DNA from 4 places in the Dongia sp. P2_B8 genome. Region 2 is predicted to be linked to each of the others. Evidence: riboswitches for the same ligand, from Rfam matches in the RefSeq annotation. Region 2 holds a riboswitch; each other region holds the start of a gene.
The links. Region 2 has a riboswitch for cobalamin ahead of cobU (bifunctional adenosylcobinamide kinase/adenosylcobinamide-phosphate guanylyltransferase). Riboswitches for the same ligand answer to the same signal wherever they lie in the genome.
Positions count from the first base shown of each region.

Region 1 (4,327 bases), on a different contig from region 2:
AGGATGCCGAGGCTCTGGTTGCGATAGACGAGCGGCGCGCCGAGAACCGAGGCTGCACCCAGCACGGAGCAGACGCCGGGGACGACTTCTGTTTCATAGCGCGTCGCCAACCGGTCATGGAGATACATGAACGAGCCGTAGAAGAAGGGATCGCCCTCGCAGATGACTGAGACGTCGCGGCCGGCATCGAGATGGACAGCCACTTCCTCGGCCGACGCATCGTAGAAATCACTGACCAGCGTTTCGTAATTGAGATGCGGCGGCAGCTTTTCCGTGGTGACCGGATAAATCAGCGGCATCGTGATCTGCTCGGGCTTCAGATAGGATTCGATGATGGTGAGCGCATTGCCCTTTTTCCCCTTCGCCGCCAGATAGGCGACGACGGGCGATTGCTGCAACAGCCGCACCGCCTTCACGGTCATCAGTTCCGGATCGCCCGGGCCGACGCCGAGGCCGAACAAACGTCCTGGCTTACTCATGGTAATTATTCTTTCTCCGTTGCCAGGGCGTTGACGGCTGCTGCCGCCATGGCGCTGCCGCCGCGGCGGCCGCGCACGATCACATAGGGGACATTGCGGCTGTCTTGCGCCAGCATGTCTTTGGATTCCGCGGCACCCACAAAGCCCACGGGGAAACCCAGGATGAGCGCCGGTTTCGGCGCCCCTTCATCCAGCATCTCGAGGAGGCGGAAGAGCACGGTGGGCGCATTGCCGATGGCGACGATGCTGCCGGCCATCCGGTCGCGCCAGAATTCGAGCGCTGCTGCCGAGCGCGTGTTGCCGGTATCCTGCGCCATCTGCGGCACGCGCGGATCGTAGAGCGTGCAGATAACCTCGTTCTTCATCGGCAGGCGCGCGCGCGTCACCCCTTCGGCGACCATGCGGCAGTCGGCAAGGATCGGCGCACCTTCGGCCAGCGCTTTGCGGCCCGCGGCGCCGGCACCATCCGAGAAGCGCAGGTCGCGGATGACATCGACCATGCCGGAAGCGTGCGCCACACGGACGGCGAGTTTTTCCAGGTCGCTCGGGATGCCGGTCAAATCGGCTTCAGCGCGGATGATGGAAAAGGATTGGCGGTAGATTTCCTGCCCATCGCGCTCGTAATTGATCATCACTCTACTCCGGAACTCGCAAATATGTGGCGGCCAGCAGATCGCCTGCCTGTTCGATAGTGAGGTCGGCCCCGATCCGCTTGCCAAAAACCGCCGTTTCCCCCTCGTTTTGCGCGAAGACATCGTTTCGCACGAAGACATCGTAGTGGCCGGGTGAAATAGCCAGCAACGTGACCGGTGCCGGCCGGGGGGCCGCGCAGGATTTGCTGCAGCCGGTAAGATGGATGCCAAAGACGCTGGCGCCGGACCCGTCGATCCTGTCCGCCAAGGCCAGCGCATCCACCTTGGTGTCGGCGAGGCCGGATTTGCAGCCGGCGCTGCCGGCACAGGTGATGGCAGCAGCCAGGGTCCGGTCGGGCCGCGTGATAAAGCCCAGCTCATCCAGCTGCGCCACGGCATCGATGAGCGCGCCCTCGGCGATGTTCGGCAGCAGCACGCTCTGCCATGGCGTCATGCGGATCTCCCCGGCCGAGGCCAAATCCGCAAGATCGGCAAGGCCGCGCAGCATTGACGGTCCGATGCGCCCCAGCGGCGGTACGGCGCCGATCGCAAAGCGCCCATCCGCCTGCTCACGCGCGCCAATATGGCCAAGCAGCATCGGCTCTTCGCGGTGCCAGCCGGCTGGGGCACTGACCGGACAGGGCAGGGCGGTCATCAATTCCTCGACGCGCCGCGCCACCAGCAGGTGGCGCATGCGCGTGATCTTGTCCCCGTTCGCATTGGTCTTGCCGATCTCGGCTATGAACAGATCCAGCAAGGCAAACAAGGCCGCCTCAACATCCGCTGCTGCGACAATGCCCGCCGGCCTTTCGCCGGGAACGCCTGCAAAGCCGACGGCAAAATGCGCAGCGTCGGTCGCGGCAAACCAGATGTCGTTGGGATGTTCGACCATGGTGATGCTTTCGCCACCATCGATCTGGATCGCGAATTTCGGTGACAGGGCGTGGTATCTGGGCTGCGCCTCAAGACGCGCCAAAATGGCGTCTGCCAAAGGCGCGACGTCGATCAGGGCTGCGGGATCGAGCCCCGCCAGCGGACTGACCATCACATTGCGCACATCGTCGGCGCCGGCCGTGCGGGGGCCAAGACTGGCATCCACCAGCATCTCGATGAGCGCCTCTTCGCACCCGGCGCGCACGCCGCGGATCTGGATGTTGCTGCGGTTGGTGGCTTCGACCGCCGGTACACCGTAGCGCGCGGCCGCCGCGGCGATCGCGCGGAGCTGCGTCGAATTCACCAGCCCGCGCGCCAGCTTGATGCGGCAGATCCCGCCGTCGCGCGAGGGCACGATGCGGAAGAGGCCCGGGCAGGCAAAGCGGCGATTGGCGGCGCTGCCCACAATCTCGCCTGACATATCTGCGTTCTGAAACGAACGGTCGGTCACGGTGTCACCGGCAAAAGCCATCGCGGTGAATGGGTGGTGGACCTCATCTGAAGGCCAGCCGCCACGGCATCGGTACGCCCCGACCGATGTATCCAACCGCAACCCGGTTCATCGGCAGGTCTCCTGGCTCGCGGGTCGGTGCCGATCATAGCCTTCCCGGACCTGAGTCCAGTGGCTGTTTCGCGATCGGCTCGCCGCTCACAGTTGCGGGGGCAGCCACGGCTGGGGGCGATATCCTGCTCCCTCCCGCGTTCCCTCTTAGGCCCCGAAGGGCACCGGTGAATGGCCTTCTTCTATAGGAGCGGGCAGGGGAGCGGAAGTGGATTTTCCGCTGTTTGCCTTGGGTGCGACCCCTTGCCGGGCGCTTCACCATGCCGTATTCAAGCGCAAAAGCGGCCCTCATTTCAAAGAGATATGCGACATGGCAGCCTGGCTCACGCTGGTCGGCATCGGCGAAGACGGTATCGATGGGCTGAGCGTTGCGGCGCGTGCTGCCCTGGCCGGGGCCCGGATCGTCTTCGGCGGGGAGCGGCATCTCGCCATGCTGCCTGCTGAGATGATTGCCGAACGCCGCCCCTGGCCGACACCGTTTGAGGGCGCCTTCGCGCAAGTTCTCGCCCTCAAAGGCAGCCCGGTCTGCGTGCTGGCCAGCGGCGATCCGATGCTCTACGGCATGGGGGCCAGCCTCAGCCGCCTGGTGCCCGCGGGTGACATGCATGTGTTCCCGGCACCATCCTCCTTCTCCCTCGCTGCCGCGCGGATGGGCTGGGTGCTGCAAGATGTGGCACTTCTCACCATCCATGGCCGGCCGATCGAGGGCCTTCATCTCCATCTCCATGACGGCGCCCGGCTGCTCATCCTCAGCCATGATGGCGGCTCGCCTGCCGCCATCGCCAAGCTGCTGACCGGCCGCGGCTTCGGCTCGAGCGAAATGACGGCGCTCGAACATATGGGCGGGCCTAAGGAACGCCGCCTCGAGGGCACCGCCGCCAATTGGCCGGCACAGGACATCGCCGCCCTCAATCTCGTGGCCGTCCAGTGTCGCGCAGCGGCTGGCGCAAGGCCGCTCTCGACCCTGGCAGGCCTGCCGGACGACGCCTATCAAAACGACGGCCAGCTCACCAAGCGCGATGTCCGCGCGGTGACTCTGGCGCGTCTTGGCCCCTGTCACGGCGAATTGCTGTGGGACGTTGGCGCCGGCTGCGGCTCGATCGGCATTGAATGGATGCGGACACATCCCACCTGCCGCGCCATCGCGATCGAGGCCGATGCTGGACGTCAGCAGCTCATCCGCGCCAACGCTCTGGCCCTCGGTGTCCCCGGCCTCGCCCTTGTCGCCGGTGCCGCACCCGCGGCACTGGCCGGTCTGGAAACCCCCGACGCCATCTTCATCGGCGGTGGTGTCACGGAACCCAATGTCCTCGATCTCTGCTGGGCGGCGTTGAAGCCCGGCGGGCGGCTGGTGGCCAACGCCGTTACCGTCCAGAGCGAGATGCTGCTGGTCGACTGGCAGGGCAAGGTGGGCGGCGATCTCACCCGGATCAGCATCTCCCACGCCAAGCCGCTCGGTGATTTTGACGCCTGGCGGGCTGCCTTGCCGGTGACCGTTTTCGTCGTCGCCAAATCTAAGTAGCTGAAATAATTATATTAAAATCATATAATGATACACCTGTTTAAATAACATAAAGATATCATTATATCTCGAATCTGTTATGCTGTGTCTCGTGTTGCCCATCAACCCGGAGCCGCCAGCATGAACATGCCGCCATTGAGTATGATCGAGCGCAGCGCCCCTCAGGATCGTTTTGAACAGGTGGCGAGGCTTCGCCAGG
Region 1 is NZ_JBFUDM010000003.1:1,092,467-1,096,793, forward strand. Features, by position in the region: gene AC1DWZ_RS12665 (precorrin-2 C(20)-methyltransferase) at 1-479, opposite strand, end outside; gene AC1DWZ_RS12670 (precorrin-8X methylmutase) at 485-1,111, opposite strand; gene cobG (precorrin-3B synthase) at 1,116-2,465, opposite strand; cobalamin riboswitch at 2,592-2,790, opposite strand; gene cbiE (precorrin-6y C5,15-methyltransferase (decarboxylating) subunit CbiE) at 2,917-4,128, shown strand.
Region 1: it holds a riboswitch for cobalamin, as region 2 does, so the genes downstream of both, cobG (precorrin-3B synthase) here and cobU (bifunctional adenosylcobinamide kinase/adenosylcobinamide-phosphate guanylyltransferase) in region 2, are expected to answer to the same signal.

Region 2 (4,327 bases):
TCGCCCCCGATGAGCCTGAGGATCACCAGCTTCGCTGACGCCTTGGGATCGGCAATCACTTGGTCGAGATAGAGATCGACCGACATGTTGTGCTGCAACTGCAGCAGATTGACGAGACGCAAACTTGGCCGGGGTTCAGGCAGTGCCGCATGCGCGGCTGCCAGCGCCGCAAGCTCGGTATCGGCGGCACTCAGCACCACGATTTCGGCCGGTGACTGGCCGAGATCGACGGCCTCGCCGCCGTCGCTGATGGTTCCGGGTTTGGCGGCGAGAAGATGCATGGGTCAGGCGGCGACGCCGAGCGGTGCCGTCAGCGCCGCCGTGATGGCGGCGCGATCAAGGCCCTGGAGGCCGATGATCACGATCTGGCCTCGACGGCCTTCGGCCGCTTCCCACGGACGGTCGTAATAATGCTGCAGGCGATTGCCGACACCTTGCAGCACCAGGCGCATGTCCTTGTCAGCCACAGCCAGGAAACCCTTCACGCGGAGGATGTCGTGCTGTTCGATGACAGGGACCAGCTTTGCCAGCAGGTCCTGCGGCTGGCCCAGTTCGGCAACGTCGATATGGAAGCTTTCGAAATCGTCGTGGTTATGATCCTCGCCTTCCAATTCGTGATGCGAATGGCGCTGGGCGAGATCGTCTTCGGCCGCGGCATCCAACCCCAGGAGCACGCGGGGATCCACCTCGCCGAAGCGTGCCGTGATCATCTTGGCCGGGCGCTGCAATTCCTTGATGATATGGGCCTGGGCGGATTCATGCTCAGCGCCCGACATCTGGTCGGCCTTGTTGACGATGATGAGATCGGCGCAATTGATCTGGTCTTCGAACAGTTCTGCCAAGGGACTGTCATGGTCGAGCCCGTCATCCATTTTGCGCTGGCTGTCGACCGCTGCCGGGTTGTCGGCAAACCGCCCTGCCGCCACCGCCGGGCCATCGACCACCGCGATGACGCCATCGACCGTGACACGGGTGCGGATTTCCGGCCAGTTGAACGCCTTCACCAGGGGCTTCGGGAGCGCAAGGCCGGAGGTTTCGATGACGATATGATCGGGCGGATTGGCGCGGTCAAGCAGTGCCTTGATGGTGGGGAGGAAATCGTCGGCCACCGTGCAGCAGATGCAGCCATTGGCTAGCTCGACGATATTCTCTTCCGGGCAGCCCTCGATCTTGCAGCCCTTGACGATTTCGCCATCGACGCCAAGCTCGCCGAATTCATTGATGATGAGCGCCAGGCGCTTGCCGCCGGCATTCTTCAACAGATGCTGGATGAGGCTGGTCTTGCCGGCCCCCAGAAATCCGGTGACGATGGTGGCGGGGATTTTCCCGCCGGTCTTTGAATTCGTGACTGACATGATCATTCCTTAGTCGGCAGACGCGATGTTCGCGTCGTTATTTCAGGACCAGCGGCCCTACTTCAGTATCAAAGGCAGGCCGGCCGCGATGAACAGCACATGATCGGCGCGCGCGGCCAGGCGCTGGTTGAGCCGCCCGGCATGGTCGCGAAAATCACGCGCCAGTTTGTTGTCCGGCACGATGCCAAGACCCACCTCGTTGGCGACGAAAATGATCGGCCCGCCGCATTGGCCGAGCGCTTCCTCAAGGGCTGCGGATTCCACCGCGACATCACGCTCCGCCAACATCACATTGGTGAGCCAGAGCGTCAGGCAATCGACCAGGACCGCCGCGCCCTTCTCTGTTTCCGACACGAGGGCCTGGGCGAGGGCCAGGGGTTCCTCCACCAGGCGCCAGTCGGGATCGCGCCGCTCGGCATGCAGCTTCACCCGCTCAGCCATCTCGGCGTCGCGAATCTCAGCGGTGGCGATGTAGGTGCGGCTGCCCGTATGGCGGTCGAGCAGCTGTTCCGCATAGCGGCTTTTGCCCGAGCGTGCGCCACCCAGCACCAAAGTGATGGCGGGGAGCGGGGTGATCAAACCGGATAGGCCGGTGCCTAAGCCCAAGGGTTGCGTAGACAAGATGACGCGCACCTCCCTCCGAGGTCGTTGCCGAAATCGAATGATCGCCGAGGTTTCCTGGCTCGACCGATGTCCGCGGGGTCGCCTTCCCAGCCAAACCGGCCAGTGGCCTTGAACCCGCGGTACCCCGAGAAAACTTGGGGCAACAGTCCTACAGTTGCGGGGGCAGCGCCGGAATCACCCTGTCACCAGGACTGACCGGCTTCCCTCACTGCGATCGGGCGCCAACCTATCCAAAGCAGCAGCAATTGGCCAGAAAGCTTTTGGGCAATCGCTGACCAGTAGAATGACGCTTCCCTTAGGAATTAGAACGTCTCCAAACACATATTATAGTGTAAGTATTTCTGTGCGAAATTTACCCCTTCTTATCTATCGCCTGCCAATCTGTGGACTGTATGGTTGCGCTTGCCCGAGAGGGGTTCGCGACTAGCATATCGGGGACGGGTATATCGGGCGGCCGCGATGAGGTGGCTGCCGGGTGGAGAAGCGTTGCCGCATTCGAGTGACAGGAATCTGCGCCGCCGTTTGGCCTTCCCCCGACAGGGCACCGCACTGTCGGCTGCCGACGTGACGGTGCTCGACGTCGTGGCAACGCCAACCGTGATCACCTGCCTTGCCAGCGGCAAAGTCCTTTATGCCAACAGTGCCGCCCGCGACCTGTTCGACCGGCCGGAGGACCAGCCAGCCAACCATTCGAGCGACTCTTTCTATGCCGATCCGGCGGCGCGGACCGAGCTCGTGCGCCTGTTGCGCGACGAGGGCCAGGTCATCAACCACGAAATCGAGTTCGTGACCCATGGCGGGCGGCGTTTCTGGGGCCTGCTCTCCGGCCATGTCGCCGCATTCGACAATTATGACGCCATCATCGCTTCGATCGTCGACATCTCGGCACAAAAGGCGCGCGAGGTGCAGCTGGCACAGGCGACAGAGCAACTGCGCGCCCAGGCTGCGGCGAGCACGCTGCTCACCCGCGAACTCAAGAATCAGCGCCAGGTGGCGATCACGGCCAGCCGCGCCAAAAGCGATTTCCTGGCACGCATGAGCCATGAACTGCGCTCGCCCTTGAACGCAATTCTAGGCTTTTCCGAGATCATCGCCGACGATCTCTTTGGCGCAGCCGGTGTCGTGCGGTATCAGAATTATGCCCAGAACATCCATGATGCCGGCGCGCATCTTCTCGCCCTCATCAACGACATCCTCGATCTTTCCAAGGTCGAAGCGGGCGAGCTGCAGCTGACCCTGGAACCTATTGAACTCAAGGAACTGATCAACGGTTCGGTGCAGTTGATGGCACCGATGGCTGAAAAGCGCGGCGTGCAATTGGTGGCGGATCTTAGCCGGTCCCCCTTGTCGCTGGTGGCCGATCGCCGGCGCCTGCGGCAGATGATCATGAACGTGGTGAGCAATGCCATCAAGTTCACCCTGGCCGGCGGTACCGTGATGATCACGGCGCATCAGGCCCAAGGCGACATCGTCATCGACATCGCCGATTCCGGCATCGGCATGACCCCGGACCAGATCACGATCGCCCTGCAGCCCTTTGGCCAGGTGGCGACCGACAGCCCCTATGCCCAGGTCGGTACCGGCCTCGGCCTGCCCATCGTGGCTTCGCTGGTCGAACTGCACGGTGGGCGGCTCGACATTCAGTCGACCCCCAATGTCGGCACCACAATCACTCTTACGCTGCCTAAAGTAAGGTAACCGGCCGAAACCAAGTTGACGGCTTCCGATGCAGCCTTAAATTCTGCTGCATGAAGCATGCGACCGGCCCCGCCCTCGATCAATTGGAACCGCTCCTTGTGGCCATTCGCGCGCGCGCGGGCCTCAAGGAGAAATCGCGCGGCGCCTTCTATTGCAAATCACAAAGCCTGCTGCATTTCCACGAGGACCCGAAGGGCTTGTTTGCCGATCTGCGGATCGGTGATGAATTTCAGCGCTTTCCGGTAAATTCCAAAGCCGAACAGACGGCGCTCCTGAAAGCGCTGGATGCACGTCTGGCCGCCCAGGGGAGAGTTTCATGCGGTCGATCCTGATCACGGGTGCCGCGTCCGGCATTGGCGCTGCCACCGCGCTGGCGCTGGCCGGGCCAGACACGCAAATCTTGCTGCACACCAAAAGCAACCGTGCTGGCCTCGAGAAGGTGGCCGAGGCGCTTGAGGCCAAGGGTGCCCGCACCCTGCTGGTGCTCGGCGATCTCGCCTTGCATGAGACAGGCGCCAAGCTGGTCGCGGCAGCGGTCGAGGCTTTCGGCGCGCTCGACACGCTGGTCAGCAATGCCGGATTTCCCCTGCGTCCCCTCATCGGTGCCTTGACGCGCGACGAATTCGATCATGCCCATGCGGTCATCGCCG
Region 2 is NZ_JBFUDM010000008.1:136,575-140,901, forward strand. Features, by position in the region: gene cobN (cobaltochelatase subunit CobN) at 1-281, opposite strand, end outside; gene cobW (cobalamin biosynthesis protein CobW) at 285-1,355, opposite strand; gene cobU (bifunctional adenosylcobinamide kinase/adenosylcobinamide-phosphate guanylyltransferase) at 1,413-1,976, opposite strand; cobalamin riboswitch at 2,009-2,234, opposite strand; gene AC1DWZ_RS20580 (sensor histidine kinase) at 2,439-3,677, shown strand; gene AC1DWZ_RS20585 (hypothetical protein) at 3,728-4,009, shown strand; gene AC1DWZ_RS20590 (SDR family NAD(P)-dependent oxidoreductase) at 3,994-4,327, shown strand, end outside.

Region 3 (4,327 bases), on a different contig from region 2:
GAGGCCGGTGCCCAGGGCGAGCATAAGATCCAGCGCGGGTACCTGCCGGTCGAAACCCATTCGGCGCATTGGATCACCGACACCAATTTCCGCGACGCGGTTGCCGATTATCTGGACCGCGAGCGCCGCGTGATGCGCAACGAGATGCAGGAGCTAGGTACGCTGTCACCGTTCCGCCGTGTCGAGAATGACTAGCAGCGCTGTCGTCATCGGCGGCGGGCCGGCCGGTCTGATGGCAGCGGAGATGCTGGCGCTAGGTGGCGTCGCCGTCGATCTCTATGACGCAATGCCCTCGGTCGGCCGCAAATTCCTGATGGCCGGCAAAGGTGGCCTCAACATCACCCACAGCGAACCGCTGGCAGCCTTTACCGCACGTTACGGTGCACGGCAGGATTGGGTCGCGACCTGGCTCGCAGCCTTCGGCCCCGACCATTTGCGCGGCTGGATCCATGATCTCGGCATCAACACTTTCGTCGGCAGTTCGGGGCGAGTCTTTCCCGACGAGATGAAGGCAGCTCCGCTGTTGCGTAGCTGGCTGCATCGACTGCGCCAGTCCGGTGTACGCATTCACGTGCGACATCGATGGGTAGGCTGGTCGCCGGATGGCGCCCTGTGCTTTGCGACACCGCAAGGTGAGCAACAGGTGAAAGGCGATGTCATCGTGCTGGCGCTGGGCGGCGGCAGCTGGCCGCAATTGGGATCGGATGGCGCCTGGCAGGATATTCTCGCCGCACGCCAAATCGATCTTGCACCGCTCACTCCAGCCAATTGCGGCTTCGATATCGGCTGGAGCGATCATCTCCGGTCCCGCTTCGTTGGCGAACCGCTGAAGAACATCGCCGCCACGTTCAACGGCCAGCGCCGGCAGGGCGAAGCGATCATCACCGAAACCGGCATCGAAGGTGGCTTGATCTATGCCCTCTCCGGCCCGTTGCGCGATGCAATCACTGCCACGGACACGGCGGTCCTCCATCTCGACCTGCTGCCCAACCACGATCTGGCGAAGATCGCCGATGCGCTGGCGCAGCGCGGGTCGCGTTCCCTCGCCTCGCAGTTGAAATCGCGCCTGAGCTTGTCCGGCGCAAAGGCTGCGCTGCTGCGCGAATGCCTGCCGGCAGACGATTTTGCCGATCCGGTGCACTTGGCCAAGGGCATCAAGGCGCTACCGCTGCGTCTTGTCGCGACGCGTCCGATCTCTGAGGCCATCAGTTCCGCCGGTGGCGTGAAGCGCGATGGTCTCGACCAGCATCTGATGTTGAAAGATCATCCCGGCATATTCTGCGCCGGCGAGATGCTGGATTGGGAAGCGCCCACGGGCGGCTATCTGCTGACGGCGTGCATGGCCAGCGGCTATGTGGCGGGCCAGGGTGCCCTCGCCTTCCTCAAGGCGCGCGGCGCTTCCAGTAAGTGACTTCGCCAGCCTCCGCCGACCAGTCCGTGACCCAACCCAGCCGCTGATAGAAGCCGTGGGCACGGATCGCTGGATTGGCATCGGTGGTCAGCCAGATATCCGTAACGCCCTCTTCAAACAGCCAATCTTCCGCCGCCGCCATCACGCGCCGCCCGAGCCCAAGGCCTTCATAGCCGGGCTGCACGAACATGGCGAAAATGGTCTTCTCAACGCGCCTGGCGAAAGAGAAGGCCACCGGTACGCCACTCACCAGCATCACCCAGCCGCGCAGATTGCCAGCAACCATCTCGGCAATGATGCCGTCCTCCGTGATGCCCCGTGCCGCCATCTCTGCGACCGACAGATGATTCTCGATCACGCTGGTCCGGATCACCGTCACAGCCGGCAAATCAGCGGGGACCATCGGCCGCAGCTCAATATCGATACGTTGCTCGTTCATGGCCGGATGGTAGCGGAGGCACCTATCGCCCGCATGAGAATTTCGTGACGCGTACGGCCTTGACGCCCGCCGTCGCGTCCCCGTATGAATCACCGCGATGGTTCCCCGACGGATGAATTCCAGGGGATTAATAGGGAACACGGTGCGGACGACCCAATCGGGGCCTAAACCGTGACTGCCCCCGCAACTGTAAGCGGATAGCTCACTGCCACTTCGTACCACTGACCGTCTGACGGTTGGGAAGGTTGGCAGCAGGCATCGACCCGCGAGTCAGGAGACCTGCCATCGACGCGTTTTAAGTCTAACCCGGGCGGGGTGCCCGAGATGGAGACGTTGACATGGCGCCAACACAGGCGTGCCGGGTGACCGGCATACTTTCCCCATATTCGGCCAACTATTCGGCGCCAGGTAAGGCCTTGAGCCGCCGCCGGTGACATCCCCTGCCACATTCCGCTTCAACCGGCCCGCGCTACGCGCCAGCCGGTTGATAAGGTTAAATCTTATATGTAATGTTATAACATTGCATATCTTCATTAACAAGGGGATCTGACATGCAAACCCAACCAACAGCTTGGCCCATCCATCGGACCAGCCTCTCGGCACTGACCGCCCTCACCTGCCTCGCCATCGGCGCGCCGGCAGCATTGGCCGAGCCTACCCAATATCCGCTGACAATCGAGAATTGCGGCGAGACACTTACCTTCGACAAGGCGCCGACACGCACAGTCGCCATCGGCCAAAGCAGCGCGGAGATCCTGCTGTCGCTGGGCCTCGCCGACAAAATCGTCGGCACGGCGGTGTGGTTCGGTCCGGTGCTGCCGGGCTACGAAGCGGCCAATGCCAAGATCAAGCGGCTTGCCGACAATGATCCCAGTTTCGAAAGCGTCCTGGCGCGAGAGCCGGACCTGGTCACGGCCGAGTTCGAATGGCATGTCGGCCCCAATGGATCGGTCGCCACGCGCAAGCAGTTCTCGGACCTCAAGATCCCCAGCTATGTGGCGCCGGCCGATTGCGTCGCCAAGGACAATTCCGGCGGTGGCGATGGCGTGCGCAAGGAGATGTTCAACATGTCGCTGGTCTATCAGGAGATCCACGACATGGCGCAGATCTTCGACGTGCAGGATCGCGGCGACGCCTTGATCGCCGATCTCAAGAAACGCGAGGCCGAGGCCATTGCCAAGGTTGCCGGCAGCAAAGCCGCCAATGCTCAGAACGGCGGCCTGTCCATGGTGTTCTGGTTCTCGAGCCCCAAGGTGAACGGCGATGCCTATATCGCCGGCAAGAACGGCACCCCGGCCTACATCATGGAAACGCTGGGCGCCAAGAATGTCGTGACGACACAAGAAGAATGGCCGCTGGCGAGCTGGGAAAGCATCGCTGGCGCCAATCCGCAGGTGATCGTGGTGGCGCGGATGGATCGGCGGCGCTATCCCGCCGACGATGTCGCGGTGAAGCTCAACTTCCTGGAGACGGATCCGGTCACCAGCAAGCTCGATGCGGTCAAGCAAAAGCACATCGTGATCATGGATTCGCAGGCAATGAGCCCGACCATACGCGCCGTGAGCGGGATTGAAGCCGTCGCCGAGGGCATCAAGCAGTTCGGCCTCACAAATTGACTGGGGGCAAATTGACTTACAACTCGATAAATCCGGCTCTTCAGGGTGGGTGGGGCATGCGTGCCTCACTCGCTTTGCTGTCGCTGATCGCCTTGGCCCTTGCCATCGGCATGGCGGTGTCGATCGGCGAGGTGCCGATTCCGCTGGCATCGGCCTACAAGGCGATCGCCAACAAACTGTTCGGCACCGGTTTCGAGCTCAGTGCGATCCAGGCAGGCATCATCTGGGACTACCGCCTGAGCCGAGCTCTGGTTGCGGCCTGCTGCGGTGGCGCGCTGGCAATATCCGGCGCCATTCTGCAAGCGTTGCTGCGCAACCCGTTGGCCGAGCCCTATGTACTCGGCATCTCGGCCGGTGCGTCGACCGGCGCAGTGGCCGTCATGATCCTGGGCGTCGGTGCTGGACTCATCACACTCTCTGTCGGGGCCTTCGCCGGGGCTGTCCTTGCCTTCGTCCTAGTGACGTTGCTGGCCGCCGGTGCCGGCGGCGGATCGGACCGCATCATTCTGGCCGGTGTCGCCGGCTCGCAGCTTTTCAATGCGCTCACCGCCTATGTTGTCACAACCTCGGCCAATGCCGAACAGGCCCGCGGCGTCATGTTCTGGCTGTTGGGCAGCCTTGGTGGCGTGCGCTGGGAGGATGTCTATCTGGCAGCACCGGTTGCCGTCAGCGGTTTTGCGATCTGCCTCCTTTATGCCCGGGCCCTTGATGCCTTCACCTTCGGAACCGATGCGGCGGCAGCACTTGGCATTCCGGTATTGCGCGTGCGCCTCATCCTGTTCGGCCTCACCGCCATGATAACCGCCACCATGGTCGGCATTGTGGGGTCGATCGGCTTTGTCGGCCTGGTCATTCCCCATG
Region 3 is NZ_JBFUDM010000009.1:64,915-69,241, reverse strand. Features, by position in the region: gene AC1DWZ_RS21460 (GNAT family N-acetyltransferase) at 1-195, shown strand, start outside; gene AC1DWZ_RS21455 (TIGR03862 family flavoprotein) at 188-1,411, shown strand; gene AC1DWZ_RS21450 (N-acetyltransferase family protein) at 1,383-1,850, opposite strand; cobalamin riboswitch at 1,932-2,151, shown strand; gene AC1DWZ_RS21445 (ABC transporter substrate-binding protein) at 2,402-3,466, shown strand; gene AC1DWZ_RS21440 (FecCD family ABC transporter permease) at 3,523-4,327, shown strand, end outside.
Region 3: it holds a riboswitch for cobalamin, as region 2 does, so the genes downstream of both, AC1DWZ_RS21445 (ABC transporter substrate-binding protein) here and cobU (bifunctional adenosylcobinamide kinase/adenosylcobinamide-phosphate guanylyltransferase) in region 2, are expected to answer to the same signal.

Region 4 (4,327 bases), on a different contig from region 2:
CGAAATCTCTGCAGCACTTTCATGGACATTGCGTACCGTCATCATCAGCGCCATCGTCATGCTGGTGGCGGCAGTTTTGTTCTTCTTCGTTCTGTCGCGCCAGATCGGTGCACCGATCCGCATGATCACGGATACGATGAAGGAATTGGCGTCTGGCAATACCGCAGTCAATATTCCCTATGCTGAACGTGCTGATGAAGTCGGCAATATGGCCGGCGCCGTCGCGGTGTTCGCCGACAATATGCGCAACAATGAACGCCTCCAGGCCGAAGCCGCCGAGCAGCAAAAGGCCCGCGAGAGCCGCGCCACACAGATGAGCAACCTCGCCCGCGGTTTCGACCAGGAAGTCGAGACCATCCTGCAGGCGCTGGTCAAATCGGCTGACGAACTCGATCACACCGCGGAATCGCTGACCAAGCTTTCGACTGAATCCCTGGAGCAGGTCCAGAAGGTGGCCGCTGCGGCAACCGAAGCCAGCGCCAACGTGAGTACCGTGGCCGCCGCGACCGAGGAACTGTCAGCCTCGATCCTGGAAATCACCCGCCAGGTGTCGGCGCAGTCGGAGATCGCCACGGCATCGACACATGCCATCGACGAAACCACGGAGCGGGTCGGCCATCTCACAGAAGCATCGACGAAAATCGGTGATGTGGTCCGCTTGATCACCGAGATTTCGGCGCAGACCAACCTTCTGGCGCTCAATGCGACGATCGAAGCCGCCCGCGCTGGCGAGGCCGGCAAGGGCTTCGCCGTCGTCGCCAACGAGGTGAAGAGCCTCGCCAATCAGACAGCGCGCGCCACCGAGGACATTGCCGTCCAAGTGTCGTCCATTCAGACGTCGACGCAATCGACGGCCGAATCCATCCGCGCCGTCGGCGACCAGATCCGGCAGATGAAGGAAATTTCCGGTGGTGTTGCCGTGGCGGTCGAGGAGCAGAATTCCGCCACCAAGGAGATTTCGCGCAACATTCAGGAAGCGTCCGCCGGCAACCAGGAAGTTTCTGAGAAGGTTGTTTTCGTGGCGCAAGCCGCCGGCCAGACTCAGAATGCGACGGCGACGGTCCTCTCCGCCGCACGTCAGCTGGGGCAGAATACCGCGACCATCCGCACCACGATCGAGCGCTTCATCCACGACGTGCGCGCGCTTTAGAACGCCGGACATAGAAAAGCCGGGCGACCCCTACAGGATCGCCCGGCTTTTTTTGTCTCCGCGCAAAAGAGCAGATCTCGTTGATCAGGCAGCCGCATCCTTGAAGACGCGATTGTAGAAGTAGCCTGTCGCGGTGCCCAGAACAGACCAGAACAGCAGGCCGGCAATGGTCGCCGCCACGATGAAGCGATGCGCGAGCTCTTCCGGCGCAACGCTCACATGCTCTGCCGGCTGCGGCGCGCCATAGGCATGTGGCAGGACGATCAGCGCAAGGCCGACGGCCGCCCACCAGTAGCGCTTGCCGAAGAACACCAGGGCAAGTCCGCCTGCGGTCAACATGGCTGTTGCCACCCACCAGATCTGGCGATCCAGCAGCGGGGCAGCTTCGGTCCCCGGCACTTCCGGCGGCAGACCGAGGTCGGGCGACAATACGATCGCCGCAAAGCCAGCAAGCCCCCAATAAAGGCCCGTCCGCCAATTCATCTGGCCACCCCAGATGCGATAGCCTGCCACCAGCAGCAGCGAGAAGCCGATACCGGTCAGGATGTCCGCAAGAGCGGTGTAGAGCGTACGCTCAAGACCATCTGCCGGACCCCAGGCTTCCGCTCCATGGTCATGCGCCTCGTGATCGTGGGCTTCGGCGCCAGCTGCAGCCTCCGTGGCATCGGCCGCGGGTGCTTCGGCAGCTGCCGGCTCCGCAGCTTCAGCCGCGTTCTCGAAGACTTCGGCCGCGAGGATGATCTGCGACGTGCTGACCTGGTGAACGATGGTGATGAAGACACCAGCGATCAACCCAGCCAGCGCCGCGACGATGAACAATCGCCGAAACGTTTCCATGCCCCGAGGCCCTTAGTGGCAGGGGAAGGCGTTAGCGTGGCGCGTGTCGTGGGCGGCGTTGTGGACGGCTTCGATATGCGAAAAGCCAACGCCCCAAACCAGGACGACACCGAGCACGGCGGCCATGAAGGCGCCGGTGAGCGCTTCGGCGCGCGTGCTGGTCTTGGTGGAGAGAGCGGTGGCGGACATGTTGGTGGTCTGCATGATGGATCCCCTTTGGTGTTTACCCAGCCACGTCATGTAGCTGTCGTGAGCGGCGCATGGAGGGGTGCAGAATCGATACCGAAACAGTCAGCACCGCGTGGACACCCCGTCCATAGATACGGATTCTTCCTGTCGGTGGCAGGTCTCCTGACTCACGAGTTCCGCGCGGCACCGACCTTCCCAGTCTTCGTCCGAAACGAGCCATCGGGCTCAGTCTCAGACCACAACCAGTGGTTACTTCGGTGTCCGCTCCTCGCTCACAGTTGCGGGGGCAGTCACGGCGTTGGCCCCTTTTGGGTCGTCCGCACCGTGTTCCCTATTAATCCCCAGGAGTTCATCCTTCGGGGAACCATCGACGAATGGAACATCGCCCCCACCCTGCCCCGGCGTCAAGGTGTTTGTCCTAACCCCGTCAATTTCCAAAAGAATTATCCTGAAAGCGGCGCCCCATGTGGTGCCTGCGACCTGTCGACCCAAACCGATTCTGGTGAAAATCCGCGGCCCCTAAATGGCTTGGCGATGACCCCAGAGTCTCGCCTGGGCGAGGCAGGTTTGATAGGTGTCGACGGCCGAACAAGTTGAGAGGCCGCGCAGCGACATGGCAGCACAAGCATGCGCCAGCTCAAGCGCCGCATCCACACTCCAACCTTCATGCAGTCCATAAAGGACGCCGGCCGCGAAGGCATCGCCGGCACCGTTGGCGCTGACAATCTCGGCTTGCGGGATACTGACCGAAGAGGCCGTCCAGATCTGGCCGTCACGGGCGATGGCAACGGCACCGGCGGGAAAGTGCACGACGACCAGGCGCATGTTCCCTTCCGCCAGCACGTTCCTTGCTGCCTCGACACACGCCTTCACCACGGCCACACCGTCATGGGAGGTTTCCATGCCGGCGATGGCCCCGATCTCAAGGTCATTGACGATGAGATAGTCGAGATGCGGCAGGCACGGCCGGATCAAGCTTGCGATGCGTTCCGGTGCAATGCTGAAGAGCTCGAGATTGGTTTCCAGTCCGATGGCGCGCGCCTGGCGCAGCACCGTCACCCAGCCGTTGGGATCGCCTTTCCAAGGTGCATCCATCCGCCTGTGCGCACCCGGCAGCCCGAGATGCAGGATCCGACCACGTGTGCGCGCCAGGTCAAAATGATCCGGCGTCAGCAGTGCACTGGCCCCTTGATAGAAAATATGCGTGCGCCGGCCGGTGCTCTTCGACACATAGGCATCGGTAAACTGCGTTTCTGCCTGCTCCATCGCCACAAGCTGCGTGCGGTCGATACCATGCGCATCTGCCTGGGCCAGGAGGAATCGTCCGTCATCGTCGTCGCCGACAAGACCGATAGTTTCCACCGGCAAGGATGGATCGAGCTTCTTGATGTCGAGGGCCAGGTTGCAGGCAGAGCCGCCGCCATAGATCTCCATGGCGAAAATCTCAGCCACGCCATCTTCATGAGGCCATGCGTCGATCGTCCGATTGCGATCAACGCACCACATCCCCCCCGTGACAATGCCGCGCCGCGAATGTGTCATGCCCTCTTCTCTACAGACGGACTCTCGCGGAATCCAGAGGAGATCGCTCGGTTCACCCGGCGCGGAGGAGAGCCGGCTCGGTAATGGCGCTGTCAGCCTCAAGCGGCCGGGCCGGAGAAATGCCGCGTTTTGCCAGATCACCGTGATAGGCGCGCACAGCTTCGGAGGGTGTCACTGCACCATCGGCCACCTGGCGCATGAGGGCCACAATCGCCAGCGGATCCTCGGCGAGATTGATCTTGCGGCCGAACAAGGCGACGCGGGCGCCGTAACGCTCGGCCTGGGACAATAGTTCGAAACAGTCGCGGGTGGTACCCGCACCACCACCCAGGACCCCGACAATCATGCCGGGATCATAGCTGGCCAGTTCCTCCAACGCGGCCGGGCCATTGTAGGCGATCTTGAGAAACTGCGGCCGGTCCGCCTGCGCCACTCCGGCAAGGCATCGCACGATCGAATCATTCACAAAATGCGGCATGATGTCGGGAGCGATGTCCCGGCCGGCATTCGGGTTGAAAACTTCCAGGAAATATTTGAAGCCATGCAGGCTGGCCTCATCGCGAAAGGCGGCAAATGCCTCCAGTGACCGGTGATCCGCGTCGAGGTCAT
Region 4 is NZ_JBFUDM010000004.1:288,532-292,858, forward strand. Features, by position in the region: gene AC1DWZ_RS15135 (methyl-accepting chemotaxis protein) at 1-1,150, shown strand, start outside; gene AC1DWZ_RS15140 (CbtA family protein) at 1,235-1,987, opposite strand; gene AC1DWZ_RS15145 (CbtB domain-containing protein) at 2,000-2,191, opposite strand; cobalamin riboswitch at 2,312-2,560, opposite strand; gene AC1DWZ_RS15150 (carbohydrate kinase family protein) at 2,696-3,718, opposite strand; gene AC1DWZ_RS15155 (hypothetical protein) at 3,771-4,327, opposite strand, start outside.
Region 4: it holds a riboswitch for cobalamin, as region 2 does, so the genes downstream of both, AC1DWZ_RS15145 (CbtB domain-containing protein) here and cobU (bifunctional adenosylcobinamide kinase/adenosylcobinamide-phosphate guanylyltransferase) in region 2, are expected to answer to the same signal.